Regions from separate parts of the Pseudoalteromonas sp. S1727 genome, predicted to be linked through region 3. Evidence: predicted binding sites of a transcription regulator. Region 3 holds the regulator's gene; each other region holds the start of a gene.
The links. The regulator sigma-54, encoded in region 3, starts transcription at its own class of promoters, with help from an activator protein. The targets are predictions, from matches to a motif close to GTTGGCACGNNNNTNGNNT.

Region 1 (4,407 bases), on a different contig from region 3:
GTATTGATTGAAGATGATGTTTACGGTGACTTACACTTTACTGCACAACGTGGCACACCTGCGCAAACCTATTCAACCAAAGGCTTGGTGCTCACTTGTGCATCGTTTTCAAAAACGGCAGCACCGAGCTATCGCGTTGGTTGGTTGATTGCTGGTAAGTTTGCTGCCCAAGCTCGGCGCTATAAACGTGCATTGAGTTGTTCGACTTCGTTGATCAATCAGTGGACGTTATATGAGTTTGTGCAAAGCGGTGAATACGAGCGTAATCTTAAGCTACTGAAACAGCGTTTACGAAATAACAAAGAGCGGATGATCTGGTGTTTACAACAAGCGTTTCCGAGTACTGCGCGGATCAGCGATCCGCAAGGTGGTTGTGTGATTTGGGTTGAGCTAGGTAGCGGTTATGATAGCGTTAAACTGTTTCAGCTTGCGCTTGAAAATGGCATTAGTATTACTCCAGGCTACATTTTTTCTGCCACCAATAAATACCGTAATTGCATTAGGTTAAGTTATGGTTTGCCGTGGACTGAAAAACTTGAGCAAGCCATAAAAACACTGGGTGAACTTATTCATTTAGCGAAAAAATAAAAAAGCAGCACCTTAAAAAGAGTGCTGCTAAAGGGATATCAAATTTTTGTCGTTAACTAAAGACTCTGCTTAGTTATTTTTTTTATAGCTGAACAGTTGATAATCTTTTAATTCTGGTACTAGTTTCACCAGTTGTTGCTCTTGCTCTGCAATGGTAGAAAAGTTACCACACAGTGCGTCAGCGCGTTTTTCTAATTGATTCGCTTGTTGCTCAACCTTGGCTTCGATTTCTGCGCCCATGTTCTCCATACGTTGTTCAAAGGCTTGCATGTCCCCGCCGGAGCCCATTAGTTCTGAACCTACCGCCATTAAAATACTGCCCATTGATTGCATCATGGCTGATTGCACAGCTGTTTCTATTTGCTCATCAAACTGGCTTTCAAAGTTTTCACCAAACTGCTGAAAACTCTGCTGTCCCATCACAAATGTACCTTGTTGATAAAAGGTATTCTCAACTTCCACTTTAATATCAGCCATTAGCTCATTAATGCTATCCAGGCTATCAATATTAAATGCATTAGCCACTTCTTCAATGGCAACACCAGCAATTTTAACACCATCAAGGGCAATGTTTGCGACTTCAGGTAATTGGCTGCGTAGGCTATTTGAATACGTCGTAATTGCTTGGCGTTGTTGATTGTTAAGTGCCACTGTTTGGCCATTTATTTTTAGATCGCCTTGCTCGGCAAAACTCATCGTGTTGTTGTCTGCGGTAAAGATTTCTAGCTCATTTGGCTTTATACGCACGTCATTTTTAAATTCGACGTCGCAAGAATCGCCACTGAAAGAAATATTAGTCTCATTATCAGTATGCGCTACTGCCCCTGTGGCAATAAAAAAAGAGCCGATTAATAGTAATTTTTTCATTTTAATATCCTGCAAATTTGTTGATTTTAACGAGTGCGTATTTTTCGTATTTAAAACTTATCAAGTTTGATGCCAATAATTTTTAACATTATAAAACAATGTATTAGTTGTTTTTTTTATATTTTTAATCGTATGAGTAGATAATAATAAAACTACTTTTTAGTCATTTTGACTAACTTTGTTGTATTAATAAAATGTGTTTATCGTTTCGATAAAAAACTCTCACTTTCCAGAATTAAAATTTAGCGCTATTTATTCACAATATTGACATGACACCATTTTAAGATTGGGTTGTGGCTTTATTTTGGTGCACTTTCGACGTATGAAATTGTGCTGAACATTTTTAATTTCACCAATGACAGTGATAAAAAATCCTTAATTGGTCTCAAACACTTTATGGAGTGGGTTGTGGGTAAGACATTTAGTTACGATGCGCTAGATGACGATTTTGTTGAAGACGAGTACGAAATGGTCGGGCGTAATCAACACGACAAGAATAAGCAAAAGGTTAAGAAAAAGTTGGAAGACTACCTTGAGCAAAAACGCTTGCGTAAAAACTTGGGCGAAGATGACTTGGATGAGTACTTAAACGACTAAGTGATAATTTAGATAAAGAGGCAGATTGCCTCTTTATTGCTTTTAGTGTTTACGTATTACTGCTTTTAAGGGCTTTAATAATAGCACCTTCGATTTGCTGCGGCTTAGTAAATGGTGCAAAGCGTTTAATTGCCTCGCCATTTCGGCCTATTAAAAACTTAGTAAAATTCCACTTTATTTTACGTGTTAAAAACCCAGGCAAAGCCGATTTTAAGTGCCTAAACACCGGATGAGCGTGTTCACCGTTGACATCTACCTTGCTCATCATCACAAAGTCTACACCGTAATTAATTAAGCACCCTTGCTCAATATCTGTGGCACTGCCTGGTTCTTGCTTGCCAAACTGATTACATGGAAAGCCAATAATGACTAAGCCTTGCTGATGATATTTTTCATGCAGCGCTTGTAAGCCAGCATATTGTGGGGTGAAGCCACATTGACTAGCGGTGTTAACCACAAGCACAACTTTGTTTTTAAAGTCATTAAACTCAATAGATTGCCCTTGCAGGCTGGTGGCGCTAAGCTGATAAAAGTCGTTCATATTGGAGGTTTTTTATTTTTGTTTGTTAAAGTTTATCCTGTGTAGCGACAGACTTAAAGTTTAAATTTTAGTCATTAGAAAAACTAGTTAATAAGTATTCAATTAGTAATCGAACACGGTAGGGCATTAAATCCTTGCGAGGGTACACCAGCCAAGATGCATTATCGGTCACTTGATATTCATCAAGTAAAGTTACCAGCTGACCTTGTTGCACATAGGGCTGAACAATATCACTGGCTAAGTGAGCAATACCTAAGCCAGCTAAAGTCGCGCTGAGTAATGCTCTTGGGTGATTACTACGCCAATTACCATTTATTTTTACTTCTTTTATTTCACCAGCAAAACTAAATCGCCAACGCTTACCCATAGCAACTAAGCAATTATGATCTATTAGTTGTAATGGTGTGGTGGGTGATGTGTAGTGTGCTAAGTATTCAGGGCTGGCAACCAAAGTCATTATGCGTGGGCTAAGTGGTCGTGCTATTAAGTTTGAGTCTTGCATACGACCAAAGCGAATAGCGAGATCAAAGCCTTCTTCAACTAAATCGACATTGCGATTGTTAAAGTCCATATCCACTTCCACCTCAGGGTAGCGTTTTACAAACTCAACTATTTTCGGTGCAACATGGCAGGCAACGAATTCACCCGCACCAGAAATTCGAATTAGCCCTTTAGGTTTGCGTTGCTCACCTTGTAATTGATTATTAGCGTCAATTAATTCTTGTTTAATGGCTTTGAGTTTAACGGCATATTCACGGCCAGCATCCGTGAGGCTTATTTTTCGCGTAGTGCGTTGAAACAGTAGTGAACCTAGGCGGTTTTCAAGCTGCTGTACTTGGCGGCTAATATGGGATGTAGATACTTCCATAGCTTTTGCCGCTTGAGTAAAGCTGCCATGTTCAACTACATGTAAAAATTCATCAAGGCCTTGCCACATTTTTAGTTCTCAAAATTTAAGTAATAGTAGTTTATAGCATCTATTGTTGCAGCTGTGCAAAAGTGATTCTCTGATCTTAGTCTTTTAATAAATGATTTAACCCCTACAATTACATGGTCAGCAAATTTTAGCTCATACGAATGAGCACTCTAAGCAATGGAGCAAGCATGTTAAATTTTAGCTTTGCAAACCCCACCAAAATTCATTTTGGTGAACAGCAAATCGCAGCAATTAAAAGTGAGATCCCTGCCAACGCGACAGTATTGGTTACGTATGGCGGCGGCAGTATTAAAAGTAATGGTATTTATGATCAAGTCGCAGATGCCTTGAGTGAACATACTTGGTTTGAATTTTCGGGTATTGAACCAAATCCAAGCTATCAAACATGTATGAAGGCTGTGGCTTTGGTAAAAGAAAAGCATGTAGATTTTATTCTTGCCGTGGGTGGGGGGTCGGTTATTGATGGTAGTAAGTTTATTGCCGCTGCGGCAAACTACGATGGTGAGCCGTGGGATATTTTAGCCAAAGGTGGTGAAGTTAAATCAGCCATTGCATTGGGTGTGGTATTAACCTTACCTGCCACGGGGTCTGAATCAAACTCTTTCAGTGTGGTTTCTAATCTTGATAGCCACGATAAACTGCCATTTTCAAGCCCTTCAGTGCAACCGAAATTTGCTGTGCTTGACCCTGCAGTGACCTACTCATTACCAAAGCGCCAAGTTGCTAATGGTATTGTAGATGCGTTTGTACATACTATGGAGCAGTACTTAACTTATGACGTAGGCGCTAAACTACAAGATCGTTTCGCCGAAGGCATTTTAATGACCTTAATAGAAGAAGGTCCTAAAGCATTCAGTGAGCCAGATAATTACCAAGT
Region 2 (4,407 bases), on a different contig from region 3:
AGTGTCGCTTACTTATGGGTATTATCAATACTGTTTTGATGACTTGTAATACTAATTACACGTAGCTTAAGTATAAATCACAGCATTTATGATAACTGTTAATTGTGGAGTTAATATCATCATCAGTTGCTACACTTTAACGCTATAAGTTAAACCTAAGCATCAGTATTTTCGTGCAAGACGTTATTGATGAGAGGTATCCATAAAAGAGCGTAATTTAACTGATAAATGGAATTAAATATATTTCATTGATTTAATTATTGAAATATCGTTAAGTGTTATCTAGTTTTACACTATAGGTTTTTTTAATTTAAGGAATAAAAATGAAGCTTAAAAGTATTGTTTTATCTGCGTTACTTCTTTTTGGGACTGTGGCTTGCGTAGAACCTAGTTATGATAGCGATAAAGTAAGAGTTGTTGAAGTCACAGAGCATGATTTTGAATTAAATGGACAAAGCGCTGTAACTATATTTGTTGGTGAAAAAAACACCCCTAAGTTTAGTTTTACAATTTTAAAAAGTGACTTGAAAAAAGGAACGTTGCTGCAGTCCACCTCTAACAGTGAACCAAATCTAGCCGTAAGTGCTAGTGTTGGCTCAGAATACTATACTCAGTCAGCGGATTTTGATACATCAGCGTCTGTACAGATTGTAGAGCTAGATAAAACCAATAAAATTGCGAAAATAGCTGTCGGGGCTAAATTAGTTAATCCTAAAATTAAAAATTACACTGAGCTTGCTGTGACTGTTGTGGAAGTCAGCGGTGTGAATTACGATTATTTAGTTAAGTAACCTCAGCCACAATAATAAATCTTAATCGAGCCATTTACAGCTCTCGCTCGAGGCTTGCAATTGGCTCACTGCTTATCATTGAAGCAGCCTCTCTACTTGTGTAAAATACAGCGCTTTTTACGTGGCTAATGGTAGCGACTAATTAACCTGAGGATTTTACTTTGAATAGACGTTTTTCCGTGGCACCTATGCTAGATTGGACTGATCGCCATTGCCGTACTTTTCATCGTAAAATGACAAAACACGCGGTGTTGTATACTGAAATGGTGACAACTGGGGCTATTTTATTTGGTCGCGGTGATTATCTACATTTTAATCATCATGAAAACCCGGTTGCTTTGCAATTAGGTGGCTCTGATCCAGACGCGTTAGCTAAGTGTGCAAAGCTTGCTGCTGAGCGCGGCTACGATGAAGTCAATCTTAATGTTGGTTGTCCATCAGATCGTGTTCAAAATGGTCGTTTTGGTGCGTGTTTAATGGCTGAGCCACAATTGGTTGCTGAGTGTGTTGCGGCCATGAAGGCAGAAGTTAATATCCCAATTACGGTAAAAACACGTATTGGTATTGATGAGCAAGATTCGTATGAATTTTTATGTGCATTGATAGAAGCTAGCCATAACGTTGGCTGTGACGATTTTATTATTCATGCTCGTAAGGCATGGCTAAGTGGTTTGAGCCCGAAAGAAAATCGCGAAGTACCGCCACTTGATTACCCACGAGTTTATCAATTAAAGAAAGACTATCCACAACTTGACCTGAGTTTAAATGGTGGTGTTAAAACGATCGCTGATAGCCTTGCCCATTTAGCGCATATTGATGGCGTAATGATAGGTCGTGAAGCTTATAGTAATCCGTTTATTTTAAGTGAAGTAGACGAAAAAATTTATGGTGAAAGTGCATGCACTTTGTCTCGTCATGATGTGGTGCGTGCTATGTATGATTATATTGAAGATGAAATGCGCCAAGGTGCTAACTTTTGGCATATTGCTCGCCATATGCTGGGGATTTTTCAAGGCCAACCCGGTGCGCGAGGTTATAGACGCCACCTTTCAGAACATGGTCATGGCAAACAGGCTGATTTGTCAGTGATGGATAAAGCACTTAGTTTTGTTCCCGAATAGCAGTACCCTTTTTAAATTAAAAAGCCACTTTTTAGTGGTTTTTTTTGATCCTAAATAATGGTTAAAAAATCATTTTTTTAGTCAAATTAACTTATGTATATTCATTTCAGAGTCAGTTTAGTCTTCACTTTTTAAGTGTATCCTTTTGTTTTTTATTGTTTAAATTTTAATTTTTGTCACTTGGCACAAGTCTTGGAATCTCCTTGTTGTAATCACCCATAATCAACAGGAGAAAATCATGGGCTTAATTAATCGTGTTAATGATCTAATTCAATCAAACCTCGTTGCTGTGTTAGATAAAGCAGAAGATCCAGAAAAACTACTCAACTTATTAATTCAAGAAATGCAGCAAGCATTGGATGAATGCCGTACAACTGCCGCGACAATACTCTGTGAACAAAAAGCGTTACAGCGCCAGCAAACTGATAAAAAAACGTCGATAGCACAATGGCAAGCAAAGGCTGAGTTAGCGGTCACTAAGGGGCGTGATGATTTAGCCACTGCAGCACTTAAAGAAAAACAACGTGTTGCAACTGAGTTAGCTGCGATTGAACCAGAGCTTGTTAAATTATCAGATTCATTAGCGAAGTTACGTGATGACGCGCAGCGTTTACAAGACAAACTGAGTGCGGCTAAAGCTAAACAACGTAGCTTGGCGCAGGTTCATCATGTTCTAAATGCTCGTGTGCGTGTTAATCAACAATTAAATAGCGATAAAGTTGCGCATGCACTTGCACGCTTTGATGTTATTGAGCAGCGTGTGGAGTCAATTGAAGCACAAGTTGACGCCTATGATGTAACGGCAAAGCAGCATTCAACTGCAGAGCAGATAGATGCATTAGTAAAAGATGAAGCGTTAGATAAAGAGCTTGCAGTGCTTAAAGCTAAATTGCAACAAACCGCTTAGGAGTAATAAACAATGAATACATTTAATCATGCTCGTTGGAGTAAAGATCCGTTAAATAAAAAAATATCGGGTGTATGTAGTGGTTTAGCACGCAGGTTCGACTTTCCTATTTGGGCGACTAGGCTTGCTACAATCGTGCTTTTTATTCAGTTTCCTGTTTTTATAGGTGCAGGTTACTTAATTGCTCATTGTTGTTTAGATAATAAAGTGCACTAGGGAAGAGCCATGAAAATTATTGCATTTTGCTTATTGGTTGTGTTGTGCATAGCATTTAACCCATTTGAAGTAGGGCGATTTGATTCATGGCAGCTACCGCTATGGATTGCAGACTTAAGCTGGGTTGGTATTGAGTTATTTGGTGCATTAGTGGCGGTGATCGTTGTAATCGCTTTGGTTGCGCTGGTGAGTGTTGGCTTGCTTGGTGCGGGTCTCATTGTAGGAGTTGGTGTGATATTAGCCTTGCTTTTTGGTTCTTTAATGATTGCTTGGCCATTATTGCTTATCGTTTGCTTGTGTTGGCTTGTTGCGGATAACCAAAAAGTGGCTTAATTTGGGCCACTGAAATAATCTTAAATGCTAATTTAGCTGACTATTTTTTCGTAAATATGCTAAATTTAGCACTTAAACTTGATTATCATAACAAGGATCGAAATGTCTCTTAAGCCATTACTTACTTTGCTCTCATCTGCTATTTTTGCAATAAGCTTTTATTCTTCCGAGTTATTTGCTCATACAGGACACCAACATGAAACTGTAAATAAAGTGGTTGTTAGCAATGCTCAAGTGCGAAATTTTTTACCTGGAAGTAAATCCAGCGCTGGCTATTTAACACTAGTAAATCATGGTGATACAACCATTGAGCTAACAAAAGTGACTCTTGATGGTATGGGGCGTGTTGAGGTTCACGAACATCAACATGTTAATGGTATGATGAAAATGCAAAAGGTAGATATGCTACAGATCAAGGCTCATCAACAACTCGATTTTAAGCCTGGTGGTTATCATTTAATGGTTTTTGAGCCGGAAGAGCCATTAAAAATAGGGCAAGAACTCAAACTCACGCTATATTTTAGCAATGGAGATCGTGTATTTACTCAAGCAACGGTGGTTTCATTAGAGAGCCAAATTGAAGAAGTGCCACAATCTCAGCAGCATACACATCACTAGGAGGTTAAATGTCACAGCATAAAGGGAAAATTATCACTGGGCTAATAGTAGTCTTTATTATTTTTTATGCCATATCGGTTTATTGGAGCGTTGAACCAAGTCGCGTAAATGTAATTACTCAAGCAAAGCAAGAGGCGCAGTTGCGTGGAGAGAAATTTGTTACCGGCTATACAACCACCTCAGCGTTGATTAATGTTGCGACTACCTTATTAAATAAACCGGGCGGTTACTTATCGAATGATATGATGCCGCCAAGTGTGTTGATGGACAATATGCCGGCATGGGAATACGGTGCACTTGAAATGACTCGCGATTTAGCACTGTCGATGCGTAAAGATTTTAGCCGCTCACAGTCACAGTCAACCGAACATGAAGCTTTAAAAAAAGCGCAACCACAATTTAATATCAGCTCAGAAGCCTG
Region 3 (4,407 bases):
CTCGTTAAAGCGGTGCGCAATCAGCTCTCCAATAGCAGCAAGTGCGAGTTCGGCATCGGGCCCTTCACACACAACTTTAACTTCTTTACCTTGGCTGCTTTCTAATAACATTAGGCCTAGAACACTGTCGCCAGCGGCTTGTTTGTCATCTTGGTGAAGTGTGATACTGGCATCAAACTGCACGGCTAACTGTGCTAATACACTGGCTGCGCGGGCATGTAATCCAAGTTTGTTTTTTATTAAAAATGTATCTTCTAAGCGCATCCACATTCCTTACTGTAACAGTGGTTGTTATTCTTGCTCGCGATGGCGAATTTTTACATTGCTGTGGCTCATTGAAAAGCTTTCGCCAATGGTTTGCGCTAAATAAACCGAACGATGTTGGCCACCTGTGCAGCCGATTGCAATGGTTAAATAACTGCGGTTATTACGTTCTAAGTGCGGTAACCAGGTTTGTACAAAGGTTTGGATCTGCCAAGTGAATTTTTGCACAATACTGTGGCTGGCTAAGTAATCTTTAACTGGTTGATCAAGACCTGTCAGTGGCTTTAGCTCAGGCTCCCAATGGGGGTTAGGTAAAAAGCGCGCGTCAAATACATAATCCGCTTCTTTTGGAATACCATGTTTAAAGCCAAACGATTCAAAGGTGATAATTAGCTTTTTATCTTTTTTACCTAAAATCTTTTCGCGAATCGTCTCGGCAAGTTGATGAACACTTAGATCAGTGGTATCTAACATAAAGTCAGCACGTGTTGTTAACACATCAAGTAATACTTTTTCTTGTTTGATGGCTAAATCAAGCGGCAATGAATCTAAAGAAAGTGGATGCAAACGGCGCGTTTCAGAAAAACGTTTGATCAGTGTTTGATCATCACAATCTAAATAAAATAATGTTGGATTGGCAAAGCCGGGTAAGTACTCAAGAATGTCGTTAAATTCTTCTTGTTCTTTGGGTAAGTTACGAACATCAATACTAACAGCAATTTTGTCGTAATTATCAGAGACACTACGAACTAATGAAGGCAGTAAGTTTACAGGGATATTATCGACACAATAATAACCAAGATCTTCAACTACACGCAGGGCAACCGATTTACCTGAGCCAGAGCGCCCACTGATGATGATTAACTCCATGTAAACTCTCCTTCACTTAATAGCAATTTTATTAAAAACATGATCACTCTAGCTGGTTAAATAACTCATTAACGTTATTAAAAATTATGTGTACAGAATAACTACCTGTCATAATTTTTCCTTGTTATTGAACTACTTTGTACCGCCATAATAGATCACTAACGCAAGAGGTATGACTTACGATTGCTCAACAATAACGTGATATAAATCTTGATCTGTTTTCGCGCTACGTAGTTGTTTACAAAAATCTTTGTCGTTAAGTTTATCAGCAATTGTGGCTAACGTCTTTAAATGAAGTTGACTATCACCCTCTGGTACGATGAGAGCGACAAACAGATCCACAGGGCGATTATCAATTGCGTCAAAATTAATAGGCGTTTCGCTCACTAAAATGATTGCTAGTGGATTTTCAATACCACTCATTCGACCATGAGGAATGGCAATGCCACGACCAATACCAGTACTACCTAGTTTTTCTCTAGCGAGTAATGCATCGAGGATTTCTTGTTGTGATAGCTGAGGAAGTTGTTCATGAGCCAATTGGCTGATAAATTCAATGATCCGTTTTTTGCTATTAAAAAGGACCGCAGTTTTACTGCAGTCCTGGCAAATAAGTGAGCTTAATTTCATAGTGTTAGTGTCGAGCGTGCTTCTCTTTGTGTTTGATTACTTGACGGTCGAGCTTGTCGATTAGTCCGTCAATGGCTGCATACATGTCTTGATGTTCAGTTGAAGCAAATAACTCAGCACCACTGACATGGATGGTGGCTTCTGCTTTTTGGCTTAGCTTTTCTACGTCAAGAATAACATGGACATTGTTGATGTGATCAAAATGCCTCTCAAGCTTCGCAAACTTATTGTTTACATAGTCTCTTAATGAATCAGTAATTTCTACGTGACGACCAGTTAAATTTAGTTGCATAAGCATTTTCCTTTTTTGATTTTACGCCTTAAATCAAACTCTTTCTTTGATTTGACGGTGGAATAGCCAGTGACTCGCGGTATTTTGCAATAGTCCGTCTAGCTACTTTGATACCTTGCTCTGCCAATATATCTGCAATTTTACTATCACTCAATGGTTTCGCTGAGTTTTCTGCGCTAATCAGTTTTTTGATTAGTGCGCGAATAGCTGTCGATGAGCATTCGCCGCCATTTTCAGTACTAACATGGCTTGAGAAAAAATACTTTAACTCAAAAATACCACGCGGGGTATGCATGTATTTTTGGGTAGTTACACGAGAAATTGTTGACTCATGCATCTCTACCATTTCAGCAACGTCATTGAGTACCATAGGTCGCATGGCTTCAGGGCCATGTTCAAAGAAACCTTGCTGCTGTTTTACGATGCAATTGGTTACTTTGAGCAATGTGTCATTGCGACTTTCTAGGCTTTTTATAAACCATTTAGCTTCTTGCAGATGCGAACGAATAAACTGACTATCAGTGCTCGACTTTACTGAGCGCGACATAGCTGCATATTGGCTGTTCACTCTGATTTTTGGCATGCTGTCTGGATTAAGTTCAACCACCCAGCGGCCTTTAATTTTTTTCACTGATACGTCAGGAATAACGTATTCTGACTCTTCTCGTACTATGGTATCCGCAGGCTTTGGATTTAGGCTGTGGATCAGAGTCATCACTTCTTTTAGTTCATCTTCCTTAAGCTTAGTCTTTTTCATCAAAGTGCGATAGTCGCGACTAGCTAATAAATCGATATGATCAGTTAAAATCATTTTTGTCTCATTAATCCAAGGGGTTGCCGGATCAAATTGATTTAGCTGAATACATAAACACTCTTGTAGACTGCGAGCCGCGATGCCTACAGGGTCAAATAATTGGATACGTTTTAAAACCGCTTGTACTTCGTCAAGTTCGATTTCTTCTTCGTTGTTGCCTTGATTTAAGCTCTCTACAATATCTTCACAGCTAAGCGTTAAAATACCTGAGTCATCAATGGCCTCAACAATTGCAATGGCTATTGCTTCATCTGTAGGGCTAAATGGAGTTAGCTGTAGCTGCCACATTAAATATTCATGCAAGGTTTCTGTTGAGGCGCCTTGATATATAGATTCGTCCTCTGGCATTGGGCCTGCTGAGCTATTTGGCGCAGCGCTCATGTACTCATCCCATGTGACATCCATCGCCATTTCATCACTGAGTGTTTCTTTGGTGAGTGCTTCGCTGCTTTCTTGTTCGTATTCGCTGGGCTTGTCATCTGCTGAGGCGCTAACGGTTAAGTCGTCGTTATCTTGCTTTTGCTCATTCTTGCCCGCCGTGTCGTCTGAATACTCATGCTCTTCTAGCTCTAGTAACGGATTGCTATCTAGCGCTTCTTGAATTTCTTGCTGCAGATCCAATGTGCTGAGCTGCAATAAGCGGATAGCTTGTTGCAGTTGCGGTGTCATTGTAAGTTGCTGGCCCATGCGCAGCTGGAGTGATTGCCTCATGTATCTCTAACAATCCTTTTATTGTTGTCATTGTTAAGTTTAGCAGATGCTTAGCCAAAGTGTGGCTTTATAGCCTAAATTGCTCACCTAGGTAAACATCGCGAACTGTTTGGTCGGCGAGTACATGCTCAGGTGTGCCTGATGCAATTAACTCCCCATGAGAAACTATGTAGGCTTTTTCACAAACATCAAGAGTTTCTCGTACATTATGGTCGGTGATAAGCACGCCAATACCACGGTTTTTAAGGTGTTCAATAATCTTCTTTATATCTAACACTGAAATTGGATCAACACCAGCAAAAGGCTCATCTAACAAGATAAATTTTGGGTCTGCGGCTAATGCACGGGCAATTTCAACACGACGACGTTCACCGCCAGATAGAGCCATACCTTGGCTGTCGCGAATATGTTGAATGCTAAATTCATCAAGTAAGCTGTCAAGAGCTTCTTCTCTTGCTTGTTTTTTAAGGTCTTTTCGGGTCTCTAAAATAGCCATCAAATTTTGATAAACAGTCAATTTACGAAAAATTGATGACTCTTGCGGTAAGTAACCAATCCCCAAGCGAGCGCGACTATGCATTGGCAGTAAGGTGATGTCGTTGTCATCAATACTGATCTTGCCTTTGTCGCTAGGCACTAAGCCTACAATCATATAAAAGGTTGTGGTTTTACCCGCACCATTTGGGCCCAGTAAGCCAACAATGCTGCCGGCGGTAACTTCTAAGCCTACACTTTTGACAACTTGGCGACCTTTGTAGCTTTTAGCTAAAAATTCAGCTTTTAATGTACTCATGGCTGGCCTTTAGATTTGTCTTTTTTGTTACTT
Region 4 (4,407 bases), on a different contig from region 3:
GATTGGACTTAGAATCACCTTTAAATGATGAATCACTACCAATACCAAACTGAATGCTGTCACCGCCAATATTGACAGGTAAGCCACCTAAACCAATCACAGGATCTAAATTAGCATCACTTTCTTTATCTGTTTCTGTTTTTGCTGCCTTACTAGCTTGGGTCGACTCTTGGAGCTTAACAGTGATAATGTCGCCCGTTCGCAACGCTTTTTTATCAGAATAGAGGTCGTTTGATAAGTAGCTATCAAATAACGAACCGGTTGGCACAACTTGCTCGGCAGCTGGCTCTGGGTACATTGGAGCGTAGTATGGATCATCTTGAACCACATGGAGATTTTGAGTGGTCATACAACCACTCAAGACACATGCACCCGCTAAAACTATGGATAAATTACGCATCACTTTACTCCAATAATTATTAAAGTTGTTGATTGATATAACTCATCATTTCATCTACTGCTGAAATAACTTTTGAGTTCATTTCATAGATGCGTTGAGTTTCAATCAAGTTCACCAACTCTTCTGTTACATTTACATTTGAGGTTTCAAGTGCCCCTTGCACCACAGTTCCTAAACCTTCGAGACCCGGATTCCCTTGTACTGGAGCACCACTTACTGCGGTCTCGGTATATAAGTTTTGTCCAACAGGCTCTAGACCCGATGGATTGATAAAATCGCTGATCGTCAACTGACCAATCACCACGTTATCTGGCTGGCCTGCAATGCGAACAGATACTTCACCATCTTGCGACACGGTAATTGATTGCGCATCATCAGGCACATTCATTTCTGGTTGCACAGGAAACCCCGCCCCCGCGGTTACAATACGGCCGTCTTCATCAGTGGTAAATTGCCCATTGCGCGAATAAGCAATATTGCCATCAGGTTGCAACACTTCAAAAAAACCAGGCCCTGAGATCATCCAATCAAGTGAATTCTCAGTGGTTAACATATTCCCTTGAGAAAAGTTTTTTTGGTTTGCAACCACTTTAGCACCGGCACCGAGCATTAAACCTGAAGGCATTTCAGTGTCTTGTGATGAGCGACCACCAGGCTGATTAATATTTTGATACAATAAGTCCTCAAACACCGCACGGCTTTTCTTATAACCAACAGTACTGGCATTGGCTAAATTATTTGAGATCACCGAAATATCGGTTTGTTGAGCATCAAGCCCTGTTTTACTTATCCACAATGCAGGATTCATAGTCGTGTCCTCTCAATAAAGTTAAACAATACGCAGCAATTGAGTATGACGTTCGTCAATTTCTTCAGCTGTTTTCATTAACTTAACTTGTAATTCAAATTGGCGTTGATGGCTTATCATATCCACCATCTCGTGTACCGGATTTACGTTTGACATCTCTAAGGTGCCACTCATTACTTTTACGTCAGTAGCAATATCGCAAAATCCACATATATCATCTACGAGTAGTTCTGGTTTAGGTCTAAACAGACCGTCATTGCCTTTTTCAAGCTCAGAGTTGTTTGCCTTGATCACTTTTAAACGATCAACGACCTCTAAAAAATTAGCAGGTGCGCCCTGTGGGCGAATTTGAATGGAACCATCTTCACTAAATTCAACTTTTTCAATTGGCAGTGGCAAAATGATTGGCCCACCCTCGCCAATAACTTGGCGCCCGTGACTTGTCATCAACGCCCCATCAGGACTGATATTGAGTGTGCCGACTTTTGTATAGGCTTCATTGCCAGCTGCATCTTGTACGGTAAGCCACCCTTTATCACTCATAGCAATATCTAAGTCGCGACCAGTTTCAATAATACCGCCAGAGGTCATATTAGAGCCGGGACGTTCTTGCATGGAAAACACCCGCGTAGGCAGGCCTTCACCAAACGCTTGCATTGAACGCGCTTGTGCGAAGTCAGCTTTAAAGCCTGTGGTATTGGCATTAGCTAAGTTATTTGCTTTAAGCGCAAGGCCCCGCAAACTTTGCTTAGCCCCAGACGCTGCAATGTAGACCATCTTGTCCATATCATCGACTCACGTTGAAAAATCTATAACGAGATAAATGCAAGATAAGTGCCACAATAAATTGACATAGCGTTCAGTGTCATTGCATACACAACGACTAACCAACGTATTGAAATAAAAAAGGCTGCTAATGAGTAGCAGCCTAGGTGTCGGATTATAAAAAGTAGCGCCGAGATTATCGGATCTGCAAGATATTCTGTTGGAGTGTTGAGTTTACTTCCAATGCTCGAGAATTGGCTTGGAAGTTACGTTGTGCACTGATCAAATCAACTAACTCGTTTGTTAAGTTTACATTTGATTGCTCAAGTGCAGACGAGTTAATTGAGCCTAATGTACCTGAACCTGGCTCTCCAGCAATAGGCTCACCTGAGGTTAAACTTTTTTTCCAACCTGTATCACCCGCTTGTTGTAAACCTTGCGAGTTTGAAAAGCGTACCATCGCTACTTGACCTAAGAATGACGTATCACCATTGCTGTAAGATGCAACAATTTTACCATCTGTACCAATATCAATACCTGCTAAACGTCCTACTGTTGCGCCATCCTGATCTAAGGCTTTAACTTCAAAGCGACTTGCATATTGAGTAGGTACCTTATTTGCAGTGCCCGCTTCATCGCGCCAGTTAATATTTATATCTTCAGGGAAACTCGCGCCGTTTGATAATAAATCTGAAAGGCCAGTTGCGGCACCCGCACCACCTGGGATAGCTAATGGATTAAATGTAGTTCCAGTATTCGCAGTCCCATCAGTTGCTTGTGGTAGACCACTTGAATCAAATTGAAACGTTGAAATAGGAGTGTAAGGAGCGGCTGTTTCTTCAACACCAGCTGGGCTAAATGGCTTTTCATCTAACGTTGCATAGGTTTGCCATTCATTATCATTACCTGTCACTGCCGAATCAGTTTTTACAAAGAAAAACTGTAATACATGCGGTTCGCCCAATGAGTCGTAAACCGTTGTTGAAGTCGAGCTGTTATATGACGCGCTCACTTCAGGATCAAACGTTGTTACTGAAGGACTGCTTGCTCGTGAATCTAGATTGAACGACGAGTAAACATTCGTGGTAGCACGTGGCGAGCCTGATGAGTCAGGGATTTGTAATGCTGAAGAAGTACTTAAACTAACCGATGTTGTATCACCTGTCGCTTCATCAACGGGAAAGCCCTGTAGGTAGTTACCTTTAGCATCAACAATAAAGTTATCTTTATTTAACTTAAATGCACCAGCACGTGTATAAGTAAAATCTTGTGCACCTAAATCCTGGCTCATTGCAAAGTAACCTTCACCCGTGATCGCTAAATCAAGTGAATTTTGCGTAAATTTTAGTGACCCTTGATGGAACTGCTGCGCAACCATAGTTGTTTGTACACCATCACCATTTTTAGTTTTACCTGAGCTAAACACCGATGACGCATAGACATCCGCAAACTCCGCTCTCGACTCTTTAAAACCTGTGGTATTTACGTTGGCGATGTTATTAGCTGTAACATCTAAATCTTTTTGTGCGGCAGCTATGCCTGTTAACGCAATATTGAAGCTCATAATTCACCTCTAACTCTGTCAATGTTTAGCCTAAGGCTAACGAATAATTAAATTTTTTACGCGATTTCTGCAACGTCAGTTAGCCTAACCGCACCTTCTTTGGTGTTAATAATAATGCCATTGGCACCGTTAATATTGACACTTTCGATATTCTTAAAAGTAGCAATAGGCAGGCTGGTATATTCGCCATTTAGCTGCCCTTCAGCCTTAATTTTATATTCACCAGGTGGTAAACGTTCCTCGTTATCATTCATGCCATCCCATTCAAAACGGATCGCACCGGCAGATTGTGCACCTAAATCAATACTGCGTACCAATTGCCCTGACGAATCTTCAATTCGTAAAAACAGGTTCTCAACAGGTTCTTGAGCAACCACTGTGCCTTTAGCTGTGCCTGACTCGTTAAGGTCTAAGCTATCTGATTCAAGTAACGCTTGCTTACCGACTAACGTAGATGCTTGTAATGCTGAATTGGAGGTCATCGATGCTGCTAATGATTGAAAGTTACTATTGAGGTTAGAAATACCTTCCGCCATAGTAAAGTTAGTCATTTGTGCAATCATCTGATCGTTGTCTGCAGGTTTGCTGGGATCCTGAAACGACAACTGCTGCGTTAACAACGAGAAGAAATCTTCTTGTGTTAGTGCATCACTTTTCTCTTCACTTGAGACTTGATTATCTTGCCACTTAAGTGAATCTAAATAAGTTGACGATGCGGTGCTGATATCGTTACTCATAATCTTTCCTCAATTACCGCTGCCCAAGCAACAGTGTTTTACTTAACATTTGCTTCGCTGCATCAGCAACTTGCACATTGGTTTGATAAGAGCGAGAGGCGGAAATCATATTAGCCATTTCTTCAACGACATT

Region 1: CWB85_RS09315 (YggN family protein) is a predicted target of sigma-54. The motif match lies at 1,514-1,532, and genes of this name have one in related genera.
Region 2: CWB85_RS21015 (PspA/IM30 family protein) is a predicted target of sigma-54. The motif match lies at 2,092-2,110, and genes of this name have one in related genera.
Region 4: CWB85_RS03375 (flagellar basal body rod protein FlgF) is a predicted target of sigma-54. The motif match lies at 2,032-2,050, and genes of this name have one in related genera.

The regions. Positions count from the first base shown of each region.
Region 1 is NZ_PNDT01000031.1:3,621-8,027, forward strand. It holds gene CWB85_RS09310 (aminotransferase-like domain-containing protein) at 1-588, shown strand, start outside; gene CWB85_RS09315 (YggN family protein) at 658-1,455, opposite strand; gene CWB85_RS09320 (PA3496 family putative envelope integrity protein) at 1,864-2,052, shown strand; gene CWB85_RS09325 (glutathione peroxidase) at 2,102-2,593, opposite strand; gene CWB85_RS09330 (LysR family transcriptional regulator) at 2,661-3,530, opposite strand; gene CWB85_RS09335 (iron-containing alcohol dehydrogenase) at 3,698-4,407, shown strand, end outside.
Region 2 is NZ_PNDT01000147.1:10,746-15,152, reverse strand. It holds gene CWB85_RS21025 (hypothetical protein) at 324-791, shown strand; gene dusA (tRNA dihydrouridine(20/20a) synthase DusA) at 953-1,912, shown strand; gene CWB85_RS21015 (PspA/IM30 family protein) at 2,151-2,819, shown strand; gene CWB85_RS21010 (PspC domain-containing protein) at 2,832-3,035, shown strand; gene CWB85_RS21005 (hypothetical protein) at 3,045-3,368, shown strand; gene CWB85_RS21000 (copper chaperone PCu(A)C) at 3,471-3,986, shown strand; gene CWB85_RS20995 (DUF2333 family protein) at 3,995-4,407, shown strand, end outside.
Region 3 is NZ_PNDT01000110.1:12,879-17,285, reverse strand. It holds gene CWB85_RS19225 (HPr family phosphocarrier protein) at 1-264, opposite strand, end outside; gene rapZ (RNase adapter RapZ) at 292-1,134, opposite strand; gene ptsN (PTS IIA-like nitrogen regulatory protein PtsN) at 1,312-1,764, opposite strand; gene hpf (ribosome hibernation promoting factor) at 1,769-2,056, opposite strand; gene CWB85_RS19205 (RNA polymerase factor sigma-54) at 2,085-3,581, opposite strand; gene lptB (LPS export ABC transporter ATP-binding protein) at 3,649-4,374, opposite strand; gene lptA (lipopolysaccharide transport periplasmic protein LptA) at 4,371-4,407, opposite strand, start outside.
Region 4 is NZ_PNDT01000010.1:144,465-148,871, forward strand. It holds gene flgH (flagellar basal body L-ring protein FlgH) at 1-400, opposite strand, end outside; gene flgG (flagellar basal-body rod protein FlgG) at 420-1,208, opposite strand; gene CWB85_RS03375 (flagellar basal body rod protein FlgF) at 1,230-1,994, opposite strand; gene flgE (flagellar hook protein FlgE) at 2,170-3,537, opposite strand; gene CWB85_RS03385 (flagellar hook assembly protein FlgD) at 3,594-4,274, opposite strand; gene flgC (flagellar basal body rod protein FlgC) at 4,288-4,407, opposite strand, start outside.